2 regions of the Corynebacterium sanguinis genome follow, and region 1 is predicted to be linked to the other one. Evidence: riboswitches for the same ligand, from Rfam matches in the RefSeq annotation. Region 1 holds a riboswitch; the other holds the start of a gene.
The links. A riboswitch is a leader RNA that binds a small molecule or an ion and turns the genes downstream of it on or off. The one in region 1 is predicted to bind cyclic di-AMP.
Positions count from the first base shown of each region.

Region 2: it holds a riboswitch for cyclic di-AMP, as region 1 does, so the genes downstream of both, E3227_RS00945 (resuscitation-promoting factor Rpf1 domain-containing protein) here and E3227_RS07460 (C40 family peptidase) in region 1, are expected to answer to the same signal.

Region 1 covers NZ_CP038157.1:1,528,021-1,539,522, forward strand. Annotated here, with positions in the region: gene ctaC (aa3-type cytochrome oxidase subunit II) at 427-1,521, shown strand; gene ctaF (aa3-type cytochrome oxidase subunit IV) at 1,536-1,967, shown strand; gene ctaE (aa3-type cytochrome oxidase subunit III) at 2,381-3,001, shown strand; gene qcrC (cytochrome bc1 complex diheme cytochrome c subunit) at 3,070-3,918, shown strand; gene qcrA (cytochrome bc1 complex Rieske iron-sulfur subunit) at 3,915-5,138, shown strand; gene qcrB (cytochrome bc1 complex cytochrome b subunit) at 5,138-6,769, shown strand; cyclic di-AMP (ydaO/yuaA leader) riboswitch at 7,140-7,348, shown strand; gene E3227_RS07460 (C40 family peptidase) at 7,361-8,116, shown strand; gene E3227_RS07465 (C40 family peptidase) at 8,339-9,385, shown strand; gene E3227_RS07470 (glycosyltransferase family 4 protein) at 9,387-10,523, shown strand; gene E3227_RS07475 (ROK family protein) at 10,535-11,502, shown strand, end outside.
Region 2 covers NZ_CP038157.1:168,359-179,860, reverse strand. Annotated here, with positions in the region: gene E3227_RS00960 (helicase-associated domain-containing protein) at 1-33, opposite strand, end outside; gene E3227_RS00955 (hypothetical protein) at 86-280, shown strand; gene E3227_RS00950 (YeeE/YedE thiosulfate transporter family protein) at 434-1,825, shown strand; gene E3227_RS00945 (resuscitation-promoting factor Rpf1 domain-containing protein) at 1,822-2,460, opposite strand; cyclic di-AMP (ydaO/yuaA leader) riboswitch at 2,472-2,634, opposite strand; gene E3227_RS00940 (cold-shock protein) at 2,910-3,293, shown strand; gene E3227_RS00935 (DUF2771 domain-containing protein) at 3,290-3,775, opposite strand; gene E3227_RS00930 (glutaminyl-peptide cyclotransferase) at 3,782-4,591, opposite strand; gene E3227_RS00925 (DUF3027 domain-containing protein) at 4,610-5,338, shown strand; gene E3227_RS00920 (hypothetical protein) at 5,335-6,030, opposite strand; gene E3227_RS00915 (NCS2 family permease) at 6,163-7,626, shown strand; gene E3227_RS00910 (TrmH family RNA methyltransferase) at 7,628-8,449, shown strand; gene E3227_RS00905 (DUF6928 family protein) at 8,446-9,294, opposite strand; gene sepH (septation protein SepH) at 9,308-10,195, opposite strand; gene serC (phosphoserine transaminase) at 10,260-11,390, opposite strand.

The DNA of each region.
Region 1 (11,502 bases):
AATGCCTCCTATATATAAGGTCGCGCCGCTTGAGCGACGCCATCGTCCCAAGAATAGAGTTTCCCCGCCGCGCAGTGTGAACCGACCTGGCCGGTGATGGCGGCAATCGTGGTTCATCCTTTGGCGCGTCCCCGGACGGGGGCCAACTTTAGGTTGATTGTTCCCCGCGGTTTTGTGAATTGGACTACACCGGCGGTCTTGCGTGGCAGGAAGCGCGCTAAATCACGGGTCCCACCAGCGCAAAGATGGTGCGGACCTCCTTCCGACATTCTGGGCCGCCCCCGAAAGTTGTGGGCTTGCCTGTGTTTTCTTAAAGAAAAGGCACGATGATCTATTCTGATTGCGTAGGAATGCTCAGCCGTATCTATAGGGCTATCTAGTCATGGGCGTTCAATTGTTGAAGTGTGGACAGGAAGGCAGACACACGTGGAAAAGGAAAAGAACCGCAGCTTGGCCAAAAAGGTCGCAGTCGCGGGCTCGCTCCTGCTCGGCAGCTTCGCTCTGGCTGGTTGCGAGGTAGCTCCGCCGGCAGCGCTGGCCAACGTGCTCGACATGGGCTGGCCCGACCCGATCACCCCCGAGGGTGTCCAGATGTACAACTTCTGGGTGTGGGTCTGGGTTGCCGCCTGGACCATCGGCATCATCATGTGGGTGCTGTTCCTCGTCGCCATCTTCAAGTGGAACGCCAAGGCGCAGGCGAAGAAGACTGACGACGAGTTCCCGAAGCAGCTGCAGTACAACGTGCCGCTCGAGCTCGGCCTGACGATCCTCCCGATCATCATCGTCTTCGTTCTGTTCTTCTTCACCGTTCAGGCGCAGACCAAGGCAGTCGCCCTGGATAAGGACCCCGAGGTGACCGTCGACGTCACCGCATTCCAGTGGAACTGGAAGTTCGGCTACTCCCAGATTGGCGCGGACCTTTCCCCGACGGGCCAGCTCTACAACGGTGTCGACGAGGCCCGCCAAGCACAGGCTGAGGATACGAAGTTCGACGCAGAGGACTTGCCGAACGCCAACCCGATCCACGGCACCTCCACGGGCGACATGTCCTACCTCAACTACAACGTCATTGAGACCACCGGCACGACCGACGAGGTCCCGGTGCTCGTGCTACCGACCGAAACCCCGATCGAGTTCCGCCTCGCCTCCGGCGACGTGAGCCACGCATTCTGGGTTCCGGAGTTCCTGTTCAAGCGCGACGTCTACGCTCACCCGGAGTCGAACCAGCAGCAGCGTTCGTTCCAGATTGAGCGCATCGACCGCGAAGGAGCCTTCGTTGGCCGCTGTGCCGAGATGTGCGGTACCTACCACGCCATGATGAACTTCGAGGTTCGCGCCGTGTCGCCGGAGGACTTCCGCGCATACATCCAGTTCCGCAACGACAACCCGGACGCATCTAACGCCCAGGCACTTGAGTCGATCGGGCAGGATCCGTACGCGACGACCACCCGCCCGTTCAACTCTGACCGCACCGGTACCCGCGACGGCCAGAATTACACCGACCCTAACCAGAACGTCTAAGAAAGCGAAGATCAATGGGACCTGGATCCAAAGTTTTCTACGCAATGGGCACCTTCCTTGCCCTGATTGCCCTCTTCTACATCCTGGCTACCACCTGGGTCGGCGATGACGCGTACCTGTTCGGAATCGAGTGGGTCGGCAGCGTGGGCCTCGTGCTCGCCACCGCTCTCTCCTTCATGCTCGCCGTCTACCTCGACTTCACTGAGCGCCGCATGGACATCGTCCCGGAGGATTGGGAGGAAGCCGAGATCGAGGACGGCGCCGGCGTGCTCGGCTTCTTCTCGCCCAACTCCATCTGGCCGTTCGCGATGGCGGCCGCGATCTTCTTCCTTGGCCTCGGCATTGCCTTCTGGCAGCTGTGGCTCGTCGCCATCGGTGCGGTGCTGTTGATTTGGACCACCACGCAGCTCAACCTGCAGTACGGAATCCCGCGCGAGAAGCACTAACTAGCCTCGCCGCACACACCCCCCCAAACCGAAAGGTGAGGGGGGTTTTGCATTGCGGCGACCGAGGCCACTAGACCCAAGGGGTCAACCGAAAGTTGGGGGAGCGCGCGGCGCACGGTGGTCAAGATGTGAGAACTGTCACTAGCCGGGGAGGGTGGGCCCACCTGGAGGGGGGAAAGCGCGAGAAATGTCGGGGCGGTTAGTGGGGGCGCCGATAAGCAACGTGCGCGCCTAAGGGGATGACCTGCAGTAATCCGAGTCGGATAGACGGGTGTGAAAGTTCCCGCCTTGCACAAGAAATTTTCCTTAGCACAAGTCGCGTGAAAATAAGGGCAGGTTGGAGCCTTTCTGTCAGTTGCTTTTCGGGGGTATACGAGGTGACTTTCAGGCGAAAAAGGGCGATAATCACATGCGTGACGACCGCAATTACTAACCAAGAGATGGCGACACCGCCGAATCGTGTCCCCGTGCTGAACCGGCCGAACATGGTCAGCGTGGGAACGATCGCGTTCCTCGCCCAAGAGTTGATGTTCTTCGCTGGGTTGTTCGCGATGTACTTCACGTCGCGCGCAAACGGCATGACCGCCGGGGACTGGGAGAACCAGACTGAGCACCTGAACGTGATGTTCGGCCTGATCATCACCATCGTTCTCGTGCTGTCCTCCGTGACCTCTCAGATGGGCGTGTTCGCCGCAGAGCGGGGTGATGTCTACGGGCTGCGCAGGTGGTTTGGCATCACCATCGCTCTCGGCGTCGTGTTCCTCGGTCTCGTCGCTTTCGAGTGGTATGAGATGGTCAGCCACGGCGTGACCCCGCAGGCTTCCGTGTACGGCTCGGTGTTCTACATCATCACCGGCTTCCACATGGCCCACGTGACGGCCGGCATCATCGCCTTCATTGTGGTGATGATGCGAGTTGCCAAGTCGAAGTTCACACCGGCTCAGGCCACCGCCGCGATGGCGACGTCCTACTACTGGCACTTCGTCGACGTCATCTGGATTGGCGTCTTTGTCACCCTGTACCTCGTTCAGTAATGCGCCTTGCCCGCGGACCTCGCGGGAAGACGCCACGTATAAGACTCACAGTCGCTTAAGGGAACACGATGGATAACACCCCAAAGAAGACGCGGAGCCGCCGCAAGACGCGGCGCACTGTCGCGGGCGCTGCAGCTTTAACGCTCGGGCTCACCGGTGCTGGCTTCTTGGCCACCGCTCTGACCCCCAACGCCCAGGTGGCGACGGCTCAGCGCGATGACCAGGCGCTGATCCAGGAGGGCAAAGACCTCTACGACGTCGCCTGCATCACCTGCCACGGCGCTAACCTCCAAGGCGTTCAGGACCGCGGTCCGTCCCTGATCGGCACCGGAGAGGGCGCTGTCTACTTCCAGGTCAACTCTGGACGTATGCCCATGATGTCGAACGACGCCCAGGCGGAGCGCAAGCGCCCGCGCTACAGCGAGTCGCAGGCACTCGCCATGGCCGCCTACGTCGCGGCCAACGGCGGTGGCCCGGAGCTCGTCAGAAACCCAGACGGCACCATTGCGATGGATGAGCTGCGCGGCAGGAACTTCGACGGCCAGATTCAGGCCGAGGACGTCGCCCGCGGTGGCGAGCTCTTCCGCCTTAACTGCGCGTCCTGCCATAACTTCACCGGCCGCGGCGGCGCGCTGTCGTCGGGTAAGTACGCGCCTGCACTGGACCCGGCGAACGAGCAGGAGATCTACCAGGCGATGCTGACCGGACCGCAGAACATGCCGAAGTTCTCCGACCGCCAGCTGACGGCGGACGAGAAGAAGGACATCATCGCCTTCATTAAGTCCACCAAGGAGACCCCGTCCCCGGGTGGCTGGGGCCTGGGCGGCCTCGGCCCGGTGTCTGAGGGTATGGCTATGTGGATCATCGGCGTCACTCTTGTCGCCGCTGCTGCTATGTGGATTGGATCGCGCTCATGAGCAATGAAGTGAAGAAGAATTACACTGACGCGGAACTCGACCGCATGAACAACGCCGAGCTCGCCGCTTTGGGAACTGAGCTTGACGACGTCACCGTTGCCTACCGCAAGGAGCGCTTCCCGGTCGAGGGCGATCCGCGCGAGAAGGCCGCTGCAACCGGTATCAACGTGTGGCTGGCCATCTCGATCGTGATGGGCATCGCGTTCCTCGGCGTCTACCTGTTCTGGCCGTGGGAGCCGAAGTTCCACGGCGACGAGGGCTTGTGGATGTACACCCTCTACACCCCGCTGCTCGGCCTGACGTCGATGCTCGGCCTGGGGGCTCTCGGCATCGCGATCATCCAATACGTCAAAAAGTTCGTGCCGGAGGAGATCTCGGTGCAGCGCCGTCACGATGGCCGCTCCAGCGAGCTCGACCGCCGCACGACCACCGCATTGCTTAACGACGCCTGGGAGACGTCGACCCTCGGTCGTCGTAAAGTGATGATGGGCCTCCTCGGCGGCGCTGGCCTGATGGCCGGCCTGGTCATCATCGCCCCGCTGGGTGGCCTGATCAAAAACCCGTGGCGTCCGCGCCACGAACTCAACTACCACGGCGATGGCACCCTGTGGACCCACGGCTGGACCAATTTCGAGGAGGGCGTGAAAATCTACCTCGGTCGCGACACTGGTGCGATTGCCGAGCTGCACGAGGGCCAGGCTGGCAAGCACTACACCACGGCTGGTGTCTCGCGCCTCGTGCGCATGCGACCGGAGGATCTGGCTGCCGCGTCGATGGAGACGGTCTTCCCGCTCTACGAGGAAGACGTCAACGACGGCGCTACCTACAACCCGGAGCGCGATGTGTACGAAAACCACATGCACTCCATCCACGGTCCGCGTAACGCGGTCATGTTGATCCGCCTTCGCTCCGAGGACGCCAACCGCGTCGTCGAGCGCGAGGGTCAGGAGACGTTCCACTACGGCGACTACTACGCCTACTCCAAGATCTGCACGCACATTGGTTGCCCGACGTCTCTGTACGAGGCTCAAACCAACCGCATCCTGTGCCCGTGCCACCAGTCGCAGTTTGATGCGCTGCACTACGGCAAGCCGATCTTCGGCCCGGCCGCGCGTGCCCTGCCGCAGCTTCCTGTGACAGTTGACGAAGAAGGTTACCTCGTTGCCAGCGGAAACTTCATTGAGCCCGTTGGCCCGGCATTCTGGGAGCGTAAGTCCTAATGAGCACTAAACTCGCACAAGCCGCGGACAATATTGATTCGCGCTACACAGTCTCTGGTTTCCTACGACCCCAGCTGAACAAGGTCTTCCCGACCCACTGGTCGTTCATGCTCGGCGAGATGGCGCTGTACAGCTTCATCATCCTGCTGCTGACCGGTATCTACCTGGCCCTGTTCTTCGACCCGTCGATTACCAAGGTCATCTACGACGGCGGCTACCTGCCGCTCAATGGTGTCGAGATGTCGCGCGCCTACGCCACTGCTCTGGACATCTCGTTCGAGGTGCGCGGCGGCCTCTTCGTCCGCCAGATGCACCACTGGGCCGCCCTGATGTTCATGATGTCCATGTTCGCGCACATGCTGCGCATCTTCTTCACCGGTGCGTTCCGACGCCCGCGTGAAGCGAACTGGATCATCGGCGTCACCCTGATCCTCGTCGGCATGATCGAGGGCTTCATGGGCTACTCCCTGCCGGACGACCTGCTCTCCGGCGTGGGCCTGCGCATCATGTCCGCCATCATCGTGGGCATCCCGATCATCGGTACCTGGATGCACTGGGCGATCTTCGGCGGCGACTTCCCGTCGGACCTCATGCTGAACCGCTTCTACATCCTCCACGTTCTGATCCTGCCGGGCCTGATCCTCGCGCTCGTCGCGGCTCACCTGCTGCTCGTGTGGTTCCAGAAGCACACTCAGTTCCCTGGCCCGGGCCGCACGGAGAACAACGTCGTGGGCATCCGCATCATGCCGGTGTTCGCCGTCAAGGCCATCGGGTTCATGTTCGTTGTTTTCGCCGTGCTCTCCGGCATGGCGGGTCTGACCACCATCAACGCGATCTGGAACCTGGGCCCCTACAACCCCTCGCAGGTTTCCGCTGGCTCCCAGCCTGACGTCTACATGCTGTGGACGGACGGCGCGGCGCGTGTCATGCCGGCGTGGGAGCTCTACTTGGGCAACTACACCATCCCGGGTGCGTTCTGGGTGGCGCTGATGTGTGGCATCCTGGTGGCACTCCTCTTCGCCTACCCGTTCATCGAGCAGGCTGTGACCGGCGACCGCGCCCACCACAACCTCCTGCAGCGCCCGCGCGACGTTCCGGTGCGTACCGGGATCGGCGTCATGGCTGTAACCTTCTTCCTGCTGCTGACCATCTCCGGTGGTAACGACCACGTTGCGCACTTCTTCGAGATCTCGCTGAACGCGATGACGTGGTTCGGTCGTATCGGCCTGATCGTGTTGCCGCCGCTGGTGTACTTCATCACCTACCGCATCTGTGTCGGTCTGCAGCGCTCCGACCGTGAGGTGCTGGAGCACGGTATCGAGACAGGCATCATCAAGAGGCTGCCGAACGGTGCCTTCGTCGAGATCCACCAGCCGCTCGGCCCGGTCGACGAGCATGGTCACCCGGTGCCGCTCGAGTACGCAGGCGCCCGCGTGCCGAAGCAGATGAACCAGCTCGGCTACGCAGACTCCGAGACGATCGGTACGTTCTCCCCCGCAGAGCTCGATGTCACCGAGCGTGTCCGCGATGCGGCGGAGAGCAACCATCACGACGAGATCGAGACGCTGCGCGCTCTGGAGGAAACGAAGCATCTGTCCGACCGCGACGCGACTCCGCGAGACGACAAGTAGTCGCTTCACCGAGCTCGATAAAAGTACGAAGAATGGACCTTCCGAAGGGGAGGTCCATTATTTGTTACAACCCGATAACAAAGGGGACGTGACGAACGCCACATAAAGGAACTATAGAGAATCCGGGCACGGCGCCGAGCCGGGTTTCCGAGGTGGTTGAGACGGGAGAAGAGCCTGCTAGGGGCAGTAATTTCTACTTTAGTAGAAACGGGCGCGGCTCTGAATTGACCGCACCGGGCCGAGCGATGTCGCGGATCTCGGAAAATAACGGCGTGATAACGGATGTCGCATTGGACAATCCCCGTTGCGGTTTCGTAACCTACTCGAGACTTTGCGGCAACGAACGTTGGATGCAAGTTACGACAACAACAAACATATAACGCCGAATCCTCGGCAACGGCAGCGCACAAGGCGCCTGCGGTTGTAGGGGAGCCGGGGACCCACCACAGGGCCCGCGGGCCTCACCTGGGGTTAATGCGCGCAAGGATCTTCACCCAACTTGTTAGGTAGGAGACGGAGCGGCGCAGGACTTTTCTCAAGTCCAACCCGTCAGCTAACCCGGTAGGCAAGAGAAGATATGGAGTAATTCACGTGGCACAGCACCTTCGCCAGAACTCGTCCGCAGCGCGCAACATTGCTGCCGTTTCCGCCCTCGTTACGGGCGCAACCCTTCTGGCACCCGCCACCGCAGACGCGGCCGAGGTTCGCGTCCCCAACAGCCCCGTCAGCGTCCAGGTCCCGGGTATTGAGAACGTGCCCGGCATCGCGGCCATCCCCGGTATCGAGATGTGGATCCCCTCCCTCGGTGGCCAGGCATCGGGCGGCGACGTTGCCGCTGCGATCGCCGCAGTGAAGGCTGTCCCTGGCGTCACCAACATCCCGGGCTTCTCCGCCTTCCTCGCGGACGCTGAGACCCGCTACGTCTCCGCCCCGGTCGAGACCTCCACGCAGACCGTTGCGGCCGCGGCTGCCGAGGCTCCGGCTGTCATCGCTCCGGCGCCGTCCGCCGGCCAGCAGATCGTCGATATCGCCCGCTCCAAGATCGGCTCCCCGTACGTCTACGGCGCAGCGGGCCCCAACGCTTTCGACTGCTCCGGTTTCACCTCCTGGGTCCACGCCCAGGCTGGCAAGTCCATCCCGCGCACGTCCCAGGCCCAGGCTTCCGGTGGCACCCCCGTCAGCCTGGACAACATCCAGCCGGGCGACGTCGTGGTCTACTATGGTGGCGCCTCCCACGTTGCTATCTACGCGGGCAACGGCACCATCATCGACGCCCTGAACTCCGGTGCTCCGGTTGCAGAGCGCCCGCTAAACATGATGCCGATCCACTCCGTGGTTCGCTTCTAACCCGCTCGCTTCCACCGGCCTCGCGTGATCGCTGCGCGAGGCCGGTTTCGCGTCTTAAAACAATTGCTCCGTAATAGATTGATTCTCGGGAGCGGGGCGCTATAGTGTGTAACAGTTCTATAAAGCTCGGGCCGCGTTGCTGCGTCTCCAGCGCCGCATTCACGCTGGATGTGGCCCATATCCTGCTTAGGGTTTAACAAGGAAGGTTTCGAGGAAGTCACCGTGGGAAAGCACTCTCTTCCTCCGCGCGCTCGCCGAAGCGCCGGAACAATTGCATACACATCTATCTCGCTTGCCACAGCGGGCGCTGCCGTGGCGGGACTCGTTTCTCCCGCGCACGCTGAGGACCTGGACACCCTCATCGCGGAACTGGGCACCGTCTCTGACGAAGCGACCGCAAAGATGGAGGAGATCAAGGCCCTCGAGGTTCAGCTCGACCAGGCGCGCGCGGAGCTCGATGAGAGCGCTCGCGTCGCCGCTGACGCCCAAGCTAGGGCGATGGAGGTGCGCGGTGCCCGCGCGCTGCAGCAGGGCGACGTCAACGCCGTTGCCACCTCGACCTACCGAACGCTGCAGGTCGACAGCGTGGTGAACACCCTGGGTTCCGCGACTCCGCAGGAAGTCATTGACAGGACCACCTACCTCGGATCCATTTCACGCAAGCGCCAGGAGCAGCTTGAAGGCCTGCGCGCCGCGAGCGAAGAAGCCATTCAGGCTGCGCGTGAGGCGGACGTCGCTAAGGCGACGGCGCAGTACAACCGCGTCAAACTTGACGCGCAGAAGGCTCAGCTGGAGAAGGAGCGAGCCGACATCGAGGCCCGCATTAAAGAGGTTGAGGCCCGCGTGGATGCGCTGACGCCCGAGGCGCGCCAGGCATGGATGAACCAGTCCAACCCGGTGCCGGTGGACCTGCTCAACCCGGGCGCGTTCGGCAACGCGATCACGGCCGCGGCGCTCGCGCAGCTGGGCAAGCCCTACGGCTGGGGCGCGTCCGGCCCCGATGCCTTCGACTGCTCCGGGCTGATGGTGTGGGCGTACTCCCAGAACGGCAAGTCGATCCCGCGCACCTCCCAGGCGCAGCTGGCCGGCGGCACCCCGGTGTCCATGTCGGACCTGCAGCCGGGCGACATTATTGGCTACTACCCGGGTGTCACGCACGTGGGCATGTACATCGGCAACGGCCAGGTCGTCCACGCCTCTGACTACGGCATCCCCGTCCAGGTCGTGCCGCTGAACTCGATGCCGGTCCAGGGAGCGGTCCGCTACTAGAATGCCGGTGCTGCTGGTCGCCAATGACTTCCCACCCACTGTCGGTGGGATTCAGTCGTATTTGCGGGACTTTGCTGACGAATTTGTACGCCGCGCCGGCCCCAACGAGCTCATTGTGTTCGCCTCCACTCAGGACGCCGACGCGGCGCGCTGCTGGGATGCGGAGGTGGACTACACCGTGGTGCGCTGGCCGCGCCGCGTCATGCTGCCCACCCCGGCGACGGCCCGCGAGATGCGCCGCCTCATCCGCGCCCACGGTGTGGCGACGGTGTGGTTCGGTGCCGCCGCGCCGCTGGCGCTCATGGGGGCGGCGGCAAAGTCCGCCGGGGCGAAGCGCGTAGTCGCCTCGACCCACGGCCACGAGGTCGGGTGGTCGATGCTGCCGGGCGCGCGGCAAGTGCTCACGGCAATTGGGCGGCGAGCCGACGTGGTCACGTACATCTCCGAGTACGCGCTCGGGCGCTTCCGCAGCGCGGTTGGGTCCTCGCCGAGGTTCGTGGCGTTGCCGTCGGGCGTCGATAAGCAGTTTTTTCGCCCCGCAAGCGAGGCTGAGCGCGCCGCTGTGCGCGCCGAGCTGGGCGTCCGCGGGCCGCTGATCGTCTGCGCGTCGCGGCTGGTGCGCCGCAAGGGCCAAGACACGCTTCTCGATGCCCTCCCCAACGTCCTCTCCGCCCACCCGGGCGCGCGCCTCGTCATCGTCGGCACGGGCCCCTACGAGCGAGCTTTGAAAGAGCGCGCGAAGGGTCTCGGCGATGCCGTGGTGTTTACCGGCGCCGTGGATCGCACGCGCCTGCGCGACATCGTGGCCGCGGCGGATGTGTTTGCCATGCCCGCGCGCACGCGCGGCGCGGGCCTCGACGTCGAGGGGCTCGGCATTGTCTACCTCGAGGCCCAGGCGTGCGCCGTGCCCGTTGTGGTGGGGGATTCGGGCGGGGCGCCGGAGACGGTGACGGATCAGACCGGCATCGTGGTCGACGGCCGGGATGCAAACGCGGTGGCCGCCGCGATCGTCTCACTGCTGGATGACCCCGCGCGCCGCCGCGAGATGGGCCGGCGAGGCCGCGCCCACGTGGAGCGCGCCTTTTCTTGGGAGGCCTTGGGCGATAGGCTCTACAGCCTTCTGTGCCTGGCGGGTTAACATAGTTGGCTATGCTCTCCGAAACCCGAAGCGCGAACGCCGCGCCGTTGACCATCGGCTTCGATATTGGCGGCACGAACACGCGCGCGGGCGTGGTCACGGGCGCCGGGGAAATCATCGACTCGCGCTCGATCGCTACGCCGCACGACGCGGAGGAGCTCACCGCCGCGATCACCCGGCTCGTCGCCGAGGTACGCCGCGACCACGACATCGCGGCGGTCGGCGCGGCGATCGCCGGCTTTTTGGACCCGGCCTGCGAGAAGGTGCGCTTCGCCCCGCACTTGCCGTGGCGTAACGACGCCCCCGTGAAGGCCATCCTTGAAGAGTCCATCGGCCTGCCGGTGCGCCTCGAGCACGATGCGAACTCGGCGGCGTGGGGCGAGTACCGCTTCGGCGCCGCCCGCGACGCTGAGACGTGGGTGTTTTTCGCCGTGGGCACGGGAATCGGCGCGACGCTGATGCACCGCGGCGAGATCTACCGCGGCTCGTTCGGCACCGCGCCCGAGTTCGGACACATCACGGTAGTGCCGGGCGGGCGGGTGTGCTCCTGCGGCAAGCACGGCTGCCTGGAGCGCTACGCCTCGGGCACGGCGCTCGTCGACACGGCCGTCGAGGTGGCGTCGGCAGGCGGCTACAAGGGCTGCGGGCTCTACCGCGCGGTGGTGGACAAGCGCGCCACGGGCCACGATGTGATGCGCGCGGCGCGGCGTGGCGACGCCCTGGGCAAGGCGGCCGTCGATAAGTTCGCCCGCTGGCTGGGCATGGGCCTCTCCATCGTCGCTGACGTCCTGGATCCCGAGCTGATCGTGCTCGGCGGGGGAGTCAGCAGTGACGCGGACCTTTTCTTAGGAACCGCGCGCGAGGCGATGGCGCACGACATGGTGGGGGCGGGGTATCGTCCGCTTCCGCACGTAACGTGCGCCGAACGAGGCCCCGAAGCGGGTATGCTCGGAGTGGCCGATTTGGCCCGCGAACTGGT
Region 2 (11,502 bases), 1.0 Mb from region 1:
GAAGCGGGTGAGGGCCAAGTGCAAAGCGGACATATCGGGGGTGAGTTTACGTGCGTTTAGCGCGCGGACGTGAAACAATAGGCCCATGGCTTCCAACGTTGACAAGATCGGTCGCGCAAATCCGGCGTGGCCTGAGCACACCCCTGGCAATGGTCACCCGATTACGGAGATCTCTTCCAAGCTCGCGGGCGCGTCCAGCCCGTTCGGCGACGACTTGATTCTCCCGCGCCCCTACGAGGAGACGGGCTACGTCCACCCGACGACCCGCATTAACCGCTAAGCGGTTCTCTTAACTCGGCCCCTTCCCCGTTTACGCGGGGAGGGGGTTCTTTCACGCCCCGCAGTACAGACAGAGCGGTATGCAGCAGCTAGACAAGGTGGCCGGAATCCGGTACGGTCCCGGGTGACCAATTCCGTATACATAAGGACACTCATGCTCGCTTCAGGTCTTGTCGTCGGCGCCGCCCTCGGCGCCATCATGCAGCGCGGCCGCTTCTGCGTCACCGGCATGCTGCGCGATGTCTTTCTGCAGAAAAAGGGCCGCGGACTCGTCGCCCTTTTCATCGTCATCGCCGTCCACGCCGTCGGCCTCGCCGCCTTGACGACGCTCGGCGTCATCGCACCGGACTACCGCACCTTCCAGCCCGTGGCCGTCATTACCGGCGGTTTCCTCTTCGGCATCTCCATCGTGCTCGCGGGCGGATGCGCCTCCGGCACGTGGTACCGCTCCGCCGAGGGCCTCGTCGGCTCCTGGTTCGCGCTGGTTTTCTACGCGCTGTCCGCCGCCGCGATGAAAAACGGCATGCTCTCCGGGTTCGAGGCCTGGATGAAGCAGTGGGACACCGGCTGGACAACGCTGCCGCAGACCTTCGGTGTTTCCCCCTGGTTTTTCGCCATCCCGCTCGCGCTAGCGACGGCCTGGGCCGCGCATTACTACCTGGCCAAGGACGCCGCGCGACCGAAGGTCACCTTGCAGCAACCCTGGTACAAGAAAGCGCTGCACCCCTACACCGCGGGCACGCTCATCGGCATCCTTGGTGTGATCGCGTGGCCGCTCTCCGCCGCCACCGGGCGCAACGACGGCCTCGGGATTACCACGCCGAGCGCGCACGCAGTCTCCTTCATCACCACGGGCGAGGAGAAGTTCTTGAACTGGGGCACCCTGCTGGTGATCGGCCTGTTCATCGGCGCGTTTATCGCCGCGAAGGCGTCCGGGGAATTTCGCGTGCGCGTGCCTGACGCCACCACGACCGTGCGCGCCATCGTCGGCGGGATCGGCATGGGCGTCGGTGCGGCGCTCGCCGGCGGCTGCACCGTGGGCAACGGCATGGTGCAGACCTCCCTGTTCAGCTACCAGGGGTGGGTCGCCCTCGGGTTCATCGCCCTGGGCGTCTTCGTCGGGTCCAAGATCTGGCTCAAGCCCTCGGTTGCTGCGCCGCAGGGCACCTACAGCACCGAGGACTCCATCCGGTCCGCGGAGGACGCGGTGATTGAATCCACCCCGCAGGGCGGCGGGTTCCAGGTGGCAACGGGACTGATCACCGTGCCCACAACGCAAAAACGCGCCACGAAGGCGCGTCCTATTGGGCCGGGGCGCTACAAGCTAGACACCCTCGGGGCGGTGTGCCCCTTTCCGCTGATCGAGGCCAAGGACGCCATCGCCGAGCTTGACGACGGCGAGAAGCTGGTCATCGACTTCGACTGCACGCAGGCAACCGAGTCCATCCCGCAGTGGGCCGCCGACAACGGCCACGGGATTGAGGACTTCGCTCAAAACCGTGACGCGGGATGGGAAATCACGGTGGTGAAGAACGCCGCTCGCTAGACTAGCTTGGCGATGACAGCGTTGACGTCGCCGGCGAGGACGGCGTCGATAAGCGCCTTGTTGGCGAGGTAGAAGTTGTTGTAGTTGTCGCGGTTCGCTGCGTACGCGGTGTGCAGCTCGGCCGGGACGGCGATGTTGTTCTCGTTCAGGCGGGCAACGATCGCGTGGTACAGAGCGTCAACCTGCGGCGCTGCGGCCGGAGCGGCTGCCGGGGCCGGAGCAGGTGCCGGAGCAGGTGCCGGAGCAGGCGCGGCCTGGGCGTCGCGGTTGGTCGGAGCGGAGTTCAGGCCAAGGCGAGCGGAGCAGGAAGGCCATGCGCCCCAGCCCTGGCCGGCGAGGGTGCGCTCGGCGACGATGATCTGCTGCTCGCGGGTTGCCTGGTGAGCATACGGTGCGAACTGGCCGCCACCGTAGGCGCGCCAGGTGGACGCGGAGAACTGCAGACCGCCGTAGTAGCCATTGCCGGTGTTGATGGACCAGTTGCCGCCGGCCTCGCACTGAGCCAAGCGGTCCCAATCGGAGTCCGGAGCAGCGTTGGCTGCCGGTGCGATGATACCGGTCAGTGCTGCCGCGGCAGCGGTGCCAGCGAGCGCCTTCTTAGCGAAGGATGCGTTCTGCTTAGAGTGACGTGCCATGAAGATTGTGTTTCCTCTCTTGTTAACCGCCTGCGAAGTTAGCTGTCGGGTTCTGGCGCAAGGTGCCAGGCCGCGGGTGCGGCTTCACCCCTAGGAGTGACCTCCGGCGCGTGGGTGACGCGCGTGTGGGTCCTCCGCTTCTGTCCACAATGTCAATGTTGGGGAAGAATTGATTCAGGCCGGACAGAATTCGGCGTGGCCAAAGGTATATGGTTATGCGCCCGGGTTCGGGCTTGCGGGCGACTATATCGGTTTATAACGATTGAGTCACGCGGACAGCACGGAACGGATTCACACGAGTTACATCCACTTTAGTAGATTGCGTGAGAACGCAGTTCAGGACGGTTTTCCTGGCCTATAGTGACGTGCATCACGTTAGTAGAATATTCGGAACCGGCGGCGGTTATCGCGAGTAGTACAATGGCGGTTCTCGAAAGGAAGGAAAAGGCATGCCCGTTGGAAAAGTGAAGTGGTACGACGCTGACAAGGGTTTCGGCTTCGCCTCAAACCCGGGCGATGAGGACGTGTTCGTGGGCAAGAACGTCCTACCCGAAGGCGTCGACGAGCTCGTCGCTGGCCAGCGCATCGAATTCGACTTCGCCGCTGGGCGCCGCGGCCCCCAGGCGCTGCGCGTCAAGGTCTTGGACACGCCGAAGCGGCGCCAGACGCACCGCTACAAGCCCGAGGAGCTCAACAAGCTGCTCGCCGACATGATGACGGTCCTTGAAACGCAGATCCAGCCGGCCCTCGAGGCGGGTCGCTACCCGGACCGAGCGCACGGCAAGCAGGTTGCCGAGATCCTGCGCGCTGTGGCCAAAGAGCTCGACGCTTAAGAGAACGCCACCGACCACGTCGCAATCACGGGGACTTCCTCGCCTGCGTCGTTGGTATCCACGGCCAGCGCTGAGACCTCCGCCACGACGAGCCGGGCGGAATCCTTCACCGCGGGCACCGAGGCCTGATTGGCCTGGCCGGATTGGAAGATTTGCTCCTCGTTGGCCGCTGGGTCGTCGTAAATGCTCAGCAGGCGCCAACTCGACGCCGCGAGATCCTCGGGAACGCTCACGCTCACCTCGGAGGCGGGATCGAGGTCAAACGACGGCGGCTCGCCCCCGACGCACTCCGCGTCCAGCTCGCACACCGTATAGGGAGCGACCTCGAGCTCGGTTCCGCCGTTGGACACCACCACGCGAATCTCGCCCACGGGGGCGGCGGGCTTGCTGCGCTGGTAGTCAACAATGAGGTAGAACCCGCCGACGAGCACCACCGCGGCGACGATGAGGAGAGCCAGAAGCTGCCACGCCTTGAGTTTCATGGATCTCTACCCTACGGCAGCGGGTTGAAAGCTCACCCTGTAGAGGTCCGGCCAGCGCTTGCCGGAGAGGTAGAACTCCTCGGTGCCCGGGATGTGCGCAATCCCGTTGAGCACGTTGTTCGGGTCGGGCGCGGCGTTGTTCGGCAGCGAGGAGGCGTCGATCACGGCGGTGACGTCGCCCGTGGTGGCGTCGATACGCACGATGTCGGTGGTGAGGAAGACGTTGGCGAAGATCTGGTCGCCCACGCACTCGAGTTCGTTGAGCCGCGGCACTTCCGTGCCGTTGAGGGTGACGTCGAAACGCTCGCGCTCGGCGAGGGTCTCTGGGTCCATGCGCCGCAGCTGCGAGGTGCCGTCGGAGAGGATCACCTCGCCGTCGCGGGCGCACACGCCCCAGCCCTCGCCCTCGTAGGTGGTGCGCCCCAGCTCGTCGAGCGTCTGCGCATCGCGCTTGATGGCGACACCGTCCTGCCAGGTCAGCTGCCACAGGTGGTCGTCGACGCGCGTTAACCCCTCGCCAAAAAATCCCGGGTCGATATCGCGGCTGGCCATGACTTGCCCGTCCGGGGTCGCGCGGTAGATCCGCGAGCTGCCCACCTGGCCGGTGCCGACGTACAGCGTGCCGTCGTCGGCGACCTCGAGGCCCTGGGTGAAGCTGGAGGGGTCGAAGTCATAGCGCTCTTCGACCACCGCCTTAAGCTTCTCGACGCCCTGTTCACGCGGCTGCTTTAATTCCTGCGAAGAACACGAAACCAGCGCAGGTGTCAACAACAATGCGGCAAGCGGCGCGGCGGCTTTGAGGCTTAAGCGGGGCATGCCCTTATACTAGGCCTCGTGTCTCAGTCCAGGAATCGCGCTCACCGGCGCGCTAACAGCCCTCTGCTCGGCGAGGCAGCCGTCGCGGCTGCGAGGCAGGCCCTGGAAGAAATCGCCGAGGGTGACATCGGCCCCCACATCGGCGTAGCGGCCGTGTCCCCGAACGTGGCCACCCACCGCTTCGAGGCAGACGTGCCCGGCTACCCGGGCTGGGAGTGGAACGCGGTCGTCGCCTGTGCGACCGGGGCGAGCCGTGTCACCATCAACGAAGTCGCCCTCGTCCCCGCCTCCGACGCCCTGCAGGCACCCGAGTGGGTGCCCTACTCCGATCGCCTGCGCCCCGGCGACCTCGGCCCCGGCGACGTCATGGAGCCCGCCCCGGACGACCACCGGCTGACCGACGACTCCTTTGACAAAAACGCCGTTACCTTTGTCGGGCGCGAAACCGCGAACTACCTCACGGTCAACGGGCTGGAGGAGGCGAAGCAGCGCTGGCGTACCGGCGATTTCGGGCCGACCAGCGAATTCGCCGAGCAGGCCGCGATGGCGTGTCGGACGTGCGCGTTTTACATCCCGATGGCCCCGCCTGTGGGGGAGAACTTCGGCGTGTGCGCCAACGAGTACGCCGCGGACGGGCGCCTCGTCGCCTCGAGCTACGGCTGCGGGGCACACTCGCAGACCAAGGTCGCCGCGCCCGAGCTGCTTGACTCGGCGGACGTGTACGACGACGAGCGGCCCGTCTTCTAGGCCTGGACTGCCCGGGCGCGGCGAATCTCGTTGACGGTGCGGTGGGTGGGCACACCGGCGCGGTTGATCGAGGTGCGCCCGCTGACGAGCGCGCCGTACTCGCGCCACGCGCTGACAAGCCGGGCCCCGTAGACGGGGTCGATCACCCACGTCTCCAGGCGCTTGAGCTCGTGGGCGGAGAACCCCGTGGGCGAGCGCTCGATGGAGCAGCCCAAATCCCCCAGGATGCTCAACACCCCGTCGAGCGCGATCGACGGGGTCGTGTCGGGGTGGGCGGAGACAGTGATTACTCCGTCGGCCACGGTGAGCAGGGGAGACGTGACGCACTGGACGACGCGGGAAGAGGCGTCGACAAGCAATGCTTCGTGCATGGGGAGCTCGACGAGCACGCTGCGCTGCCACCCCAGGTCCGGGCCGTAGTGGGCGGGGTGGAGGCGGTTGTCTTTGACGGGCAGCGCCTCGACGGTGATCTCCGTCGGCGCGGGGGCGAGGGGGCGCAGCGCCACCGACACCGTGGGGGAGGTGCCCTGCGAGACCTCCACCACGACGCGCCGCGTTCCGCTCAAGGTGGCCAGCCGCACCCGCAGGCGGTTCACCTCGGCCGCCGACACGCCAAGTTCGCGCAGCGCGCGGACGTAGGCGCGACCGTCGGTGACGAAGCCACCGACGATGACGAAGGTAAAGACGTGCACGATTTCGACCTTAAACTCTCTGTCATTTCGGTTTGGAATTTCCCCGCGGCGGTGTAAGGCTATGCACTGACAATTTCATCGCCGGGTCAGACCTGTGAGGCCCGTCAGACCCGTCAGACAAGGGGACAACACGTGAGCTCTAGCGGATCCACCGCCGTGACCGGCACCAGCACCGGCTGGCTTGACCGATACTTCCACATTTCCGAGCGCGGTTCGACAGTGGGTACCGAGATCCGCGGCGGCGTGGTCACCTTCTTCGCTATGGCGTACATCGTGCTGCTCAACCCGCTGATCATCGGCACGAGCCCCGACCGCGACGGCGTGGTCCTCGGCATCCCCCAGGTCGCTGCGGCCACCGCCCTGGCCGCCGGAGTGATGTCCATCCTGTTCGGCGTGGTGGCGAAGTACCCGTTCGGCATCGCAGCGGGCCTGGGCCTGAACACCCTGGTGGCGGTCACGCTCGTTGGCCAGGAGGGCCTGACCTGGCCGGAGGCCATGGGCCTGGTGGTCATCGACGGCATCATCATCTGCATCCTCGCGATCTCCGGGTTCCGTTCCGCCGTGTTCCGCGCCATCCCCGACTCGATGAAGGTGGCCATGAGCGTGGGCATCGGCATGTTCATCGCGCTCATTGGGCTTGTCGACGCCGGCTTCGTGCGCCGTGTCCCAGACGCCGCGATGACTACCGTGCCCGTCCAGCTGGGTATCGGCGGCTCGATCGCGTCGTGGCCCACCTTCGTCTTTGTCATCGGCCTGATCATCTGCGGGTTCATGGTGATCCGCAACATCCGCGGCGGGCTGTTCATCGGCATCGTGGCGACGACGATTATCGCGCTCATCGTCGAGGCGCTGACCGGCTCCGGCTCCTCGGCGGACAGCCCGCAGGGCTGGTCACTGGCCGTGCCCCAGATCCCGGAGTCCCTGGGCGGGGTGCCCGATCTGTCTATCGTCGGCGACATCGACCTTGTCGGTGGCTTCGTCCACGCGGGTGTCGTCGCGGCCTCGCTGCTGGTGTTCACCCTGGTGCTGGCCAACTTCTTCGACGCGATGGGCACCATGACCGCGCTGGGCCGCCAGGCGGGCGTTGCCGACGCCGACGGTAACCTGCCGGGGATGAAGCGCGCCCTGGTCGTCGAGGGCCTCGGCGCGGTCGTCGGCGGCGCGGCCTCGGCGTCATCGAACACGGTCTACGTCGATTCCTCTGCAGGCATCGCCGACGGCGCGCGCACCGGCCTGGCCAACGTGGTCACCGGCCTTCTGTTCCTCGCCGCAATGTTCTTCACTCCGCTGTACGCGATCGTGCCCATCGAGGCCGCCGCCCCAGTACTCGTCGTCGTCGGCGCGCTGATGATGATGCAGGTGGGCCAGATTCAGTGGAACGAGTTCCACATCGCCCTGCCCGCATTTCTGACGATCGTGATCATGCCGTTTACCTTCTCCATCGCCCACGGCATTGGCGTCGGCTTCATCTCCTTTACCCTCATGGCGCTGTTTGCGGGCAAGAGCCGCGAGATCCACTGGATCATGTGGCTGATTTCCGCGCTGTTTATCGTCTTCTTTGCCCACGGCCCCGTCATGGCCGCGCTCGGCGCCTAGCATGCGCACGCGTATTGACGACCCCGCCGACGCCCGCCTTGACGACGTCCGCGACCTGAAGCACTCCGACACCCGCGGTGGCCTCGTCTACGCGGAGGGCCCGCTGATCTGCGGCCGCTTAGTGGAATCGCGCTTCCCGCTGCGCAGCGTGATCGGCTTTGGGGGACGCCTGGACAGCTTCCTCTCCGACTACGGCGGGCGCCTGCCCGAGTCGGTGGGGGTCTACGAGGTGACGCGCCCGCTTCTGGCCGAGGTCGCGGGCTACGACATGCACCGCGGGCTGATCGCGGTGGCCGAGCGCCCCGCGCCCTTGAGCGTCGCCGACGTTACCGAGGGAGCCCGCACGCTGGTGGTCCTCGAGGGCGTCGGCGACCACGAGAACATCGGCGCGATTTTCCGCAACGCCGCCGGCATGGACGTCGACGGGGTCCTCTTCGGCGCCGCGACCGCCGACCCGCTGTACCGCCGCAGCGTGCGCGTCTCCATGGGCCACGCGCTCCGCCTGCCGTTCGCGCACCTCGACGGTGCCGCAACCACCTGGCAGCGCTCGCTGGACGAGCTGCACGATACGGGGTGGCGGCTCGTGTCGCTAACCCCCGACGACGCCGCGGAGCATCTCGCCGAGGCGCTAGTCGACGCCACCGGGCGCCCCTGGGACAAAGTCGCGCTGCTCGTCGGCGGCGAGGGCCCAGGGCTGACCGAGCACGCGATGCGCGCCACCGACGTCCGCGCCCGCATCCCCATGGCCCCCGGCACGGACTCGCTCAACGTTGCGACCAGCGCCGCGATCGCCTTCTACGAGCGCCAGCGCAGCCTGCGCTAGCGGTCCGAGTGGCGGATGCGCTCCTGCACCTTCGCCGCCAGCGCCTTGGCGCGCCGGGAGAGTCCGCGCCCGATGCGCTTTGCCGCGGCCAGGGAGGCGTCGGCAAGCTCGGCGAACTCCCCGCCGTCACCTGGCTCGGCATCGGCGGCGACGTAGTCGTCGTAGCCTTTGTCCTTCTCCGCGAGGCGCGACGCGACCTCCGCGACGGTCTTGGTCCGCGGGGCGGGGGCCGCGATCTTCGGCTCGGGTCGGCCATCCACCGCGTAGCCCACGACGTTCAAGTCGGGGCCATCCGGGGAGACGTCGACGCCGATCCAGCTTGTCTGGGCCGCGGCGGCGAGTTCCTTGGGTACGAAGGGTAGCGAAATCCCGCCGATGGGCTCGGCGGTTTCGCCCGCCCAGAACGGGGCCTCGAACGGCTCGGGCAGGCCGGCGTCCTCGGCGACGACGTCGCGCGTGGCCGAAAATGCCCGGCGCAGCTCGGAACCGGCGAAGTGTGCGAACCCGGCAAAGTCCGAGTCGGTGCCCTCCACGAAAACGAACGTGTCGGCGGCGGGCAAGGTCTCGCGCAGCGCAGACGCCGCCTCGGACGCGGTGGTCACGTCTTCGACGAAGGTTTGCACCACGGCCACGCCGGGGTAGCCGGCGATGTAGAACTCCGCCCGGCCCGGCTGCGAGGAGCGGTTGAGCGGGAAATCGCCGATCGCGGTGATCGGCCAGGCGGGGTTGAGCTGGGCGAGTAGCTTGCGGCCGAAACCGCGATCAGCCTTCGGCTCCCCGCTCAGCACGGCGCCGGGGTCGGGGGCGTTGACAAACCAGACTGTGACGACGCAGGGCAGCGACATGGCGGAGTAGTCCTTACTTCCGGGGGCGTTTCGTGTTCGTTCTCACTCCGAGCAGAACGTCTTCCCAGTGCGGGGTGACGGCCTTGCGCCGGCGCTGCTGGGGCTGCTCGTCGCCGTCGGGGTGGCGCAGGAAGTCGCCCTCCACCACCGGGGAATCGTCCGTCCCGGCCTCCGGCTCGAGCAGTTGCGGGGTGTCGGGCTCCACGGCCGTGAGCGAGCGAATCGGCTGCACGAAGTCGGGGTCGGTTAAGTCGGCGGCGACGGAGTTGCGTGGCTGCGTCGTGGCCTTGGCGCCCATGGCGCGCTTAAACGACCACAGCCCCTCGTTCTCGCTCAACCCCGACTTCCACCGCACGTGGACCACCCAATCGTCGCCGGGTTCGCGCGTTGCGTCCCACTCCGCGTGGCTGAGCGAATTGCCCCGCGCGGCAAACGCGGTGGCGAGGATCTCAAAGAGCGTGAGCTTGGCCGGCCCGCCCTCGCGCAGCGGGTGCGACTGCTTCGCGGCTTCGGCGACCTGGTAGCGCTCCAGCAGCACCGGGTGGGCGTAGGCCTCGATGCGGCTTTCGGCAACGCCCATTTCGTCGGCCAGTTCCTTTTGCGTCGCACCCGCGCGGATCTTCGCTTGGATCTCGCTCGGGCGCATCGACAGGGGAGTGGCGAACAGCGGGTCCGGGTCCGGCAAGGAGGGCACGCGCGGCAGCGAGTCGTAGGTCGGGGTGTCCGAAGGCTCTACCTCGGCTTCGACTACTTCAACATCGAGGGGTTCGGCGTCGTGCTCGGCAGGGCCGTGAAGCGAGTGCAGCTGCGCGCGCGCCAACTGGTAGCGCACACCGTCGGCATCGCGCATAACGAGGAACGTCTCGGTCGACTCCTCGGCGACCGCGTAGAGCTCACGCATCACAACTCCTTTATTTCTTCGACACCTTAAACCCTAACCGACGAATCCGGCCGCCACAGCAGGTTTAGCGCCCGACACCCTGCTCAAGGAGGAAATCAATCGCGCCAGTGAGCTTTTCGACATCCGAGGTGTCGATGGCGGGGAACATACCAATGCGCAGCTGGTTGCGCCCCAGCTTGCGGTAAGGCTCAGTGTCGACGACGCCGTTCGCGCGCAGCGCCTTGGCCAGCTCGGCGGCGTCGATCGCGTCGTCGAAGTCGACGGTTCCCACCACGAGGGAGCGCTTCGCCGGGTCCTTGACGTAGGGGGTGGCCAGCTCGTGATTCTCCGCCCACCCGTAGAGTGCCTCGGCGTTCGCGCTGGTGCGCTTGACCATGCCGTCGAGGCCACCGTTGTCGTTCATCCACTTCACCTGGTCGGCGAGCATGAGGAGGGTCCCCACGGCCGGGGTGTTGTAGGTCTGATTCTTGCGCGAGTTCTCCACGGCCGTCTGCAGGTCCAGGAAGGCGGGGATGAAGCGGCCCGAGGCGTGGATCGACTCGATGCGCTCGATCGCGGCGGGGCTCATCGCAGCCAGCCACAGGCCGCCGTCGGAGGCAAAGCTCTTCTGCGGCGAGAAGTAGTAGATGTCGGCTTGGGACATGTCGACCGGTAGGCCCCCGGCGCCGGAGGTGGCGTCGATAAGCACGAGCGCGTCCGTGTTGGCGGGCCGCACGACATCGATGCTCGCGCCTGTCGACGTCTCGTTGTGCGCCCAGGCGACGACGTCCGCGTCGACCCCGGAAAGCGCCTGCGGGTCGGGGGCGTCGCCCGGCTCGGCCTCGACCACGTGCGGGTCGTTCAGCCACGGGGCCTTCTTCGCAGCCTTTGCAAACTTGGAGGAAAACTCGCCGAAGCTCAAGTGCGCCGACGTGTTCTCAATCACGCCGAAGGTGGCCGCGTCCCAAAAGGCGGTTGCGCCGCCGAGGGAGAGGACAATCTCGTAGCCATCGGGGAGGCTGAAGAGCTCACTCAGACCCTCCCGAACCTCGCCCACGACGTCCTTGACCGCGAGCTGGCGGTGGGAGGTGCCGATGATGGAGGTGGCACCGCGAGTCAGCGCGTCAAGCTGGGCGGGGCGCACCTTCGACGGCCCACAGCCGAAACGGCCATCAGCTGGGAGAAGTTCGCTGGGGAGGGTGGGGTAGTTGCTCATTCGTGCCTCAATCTTTTCTGTGTGTTACGTGGTGTCGAATACTAGCACCCCGGCCACTTCACGACGCGCTCGAATTGTGCCGAGGAAGCATTTAACGCAAACCTGTCGCCCG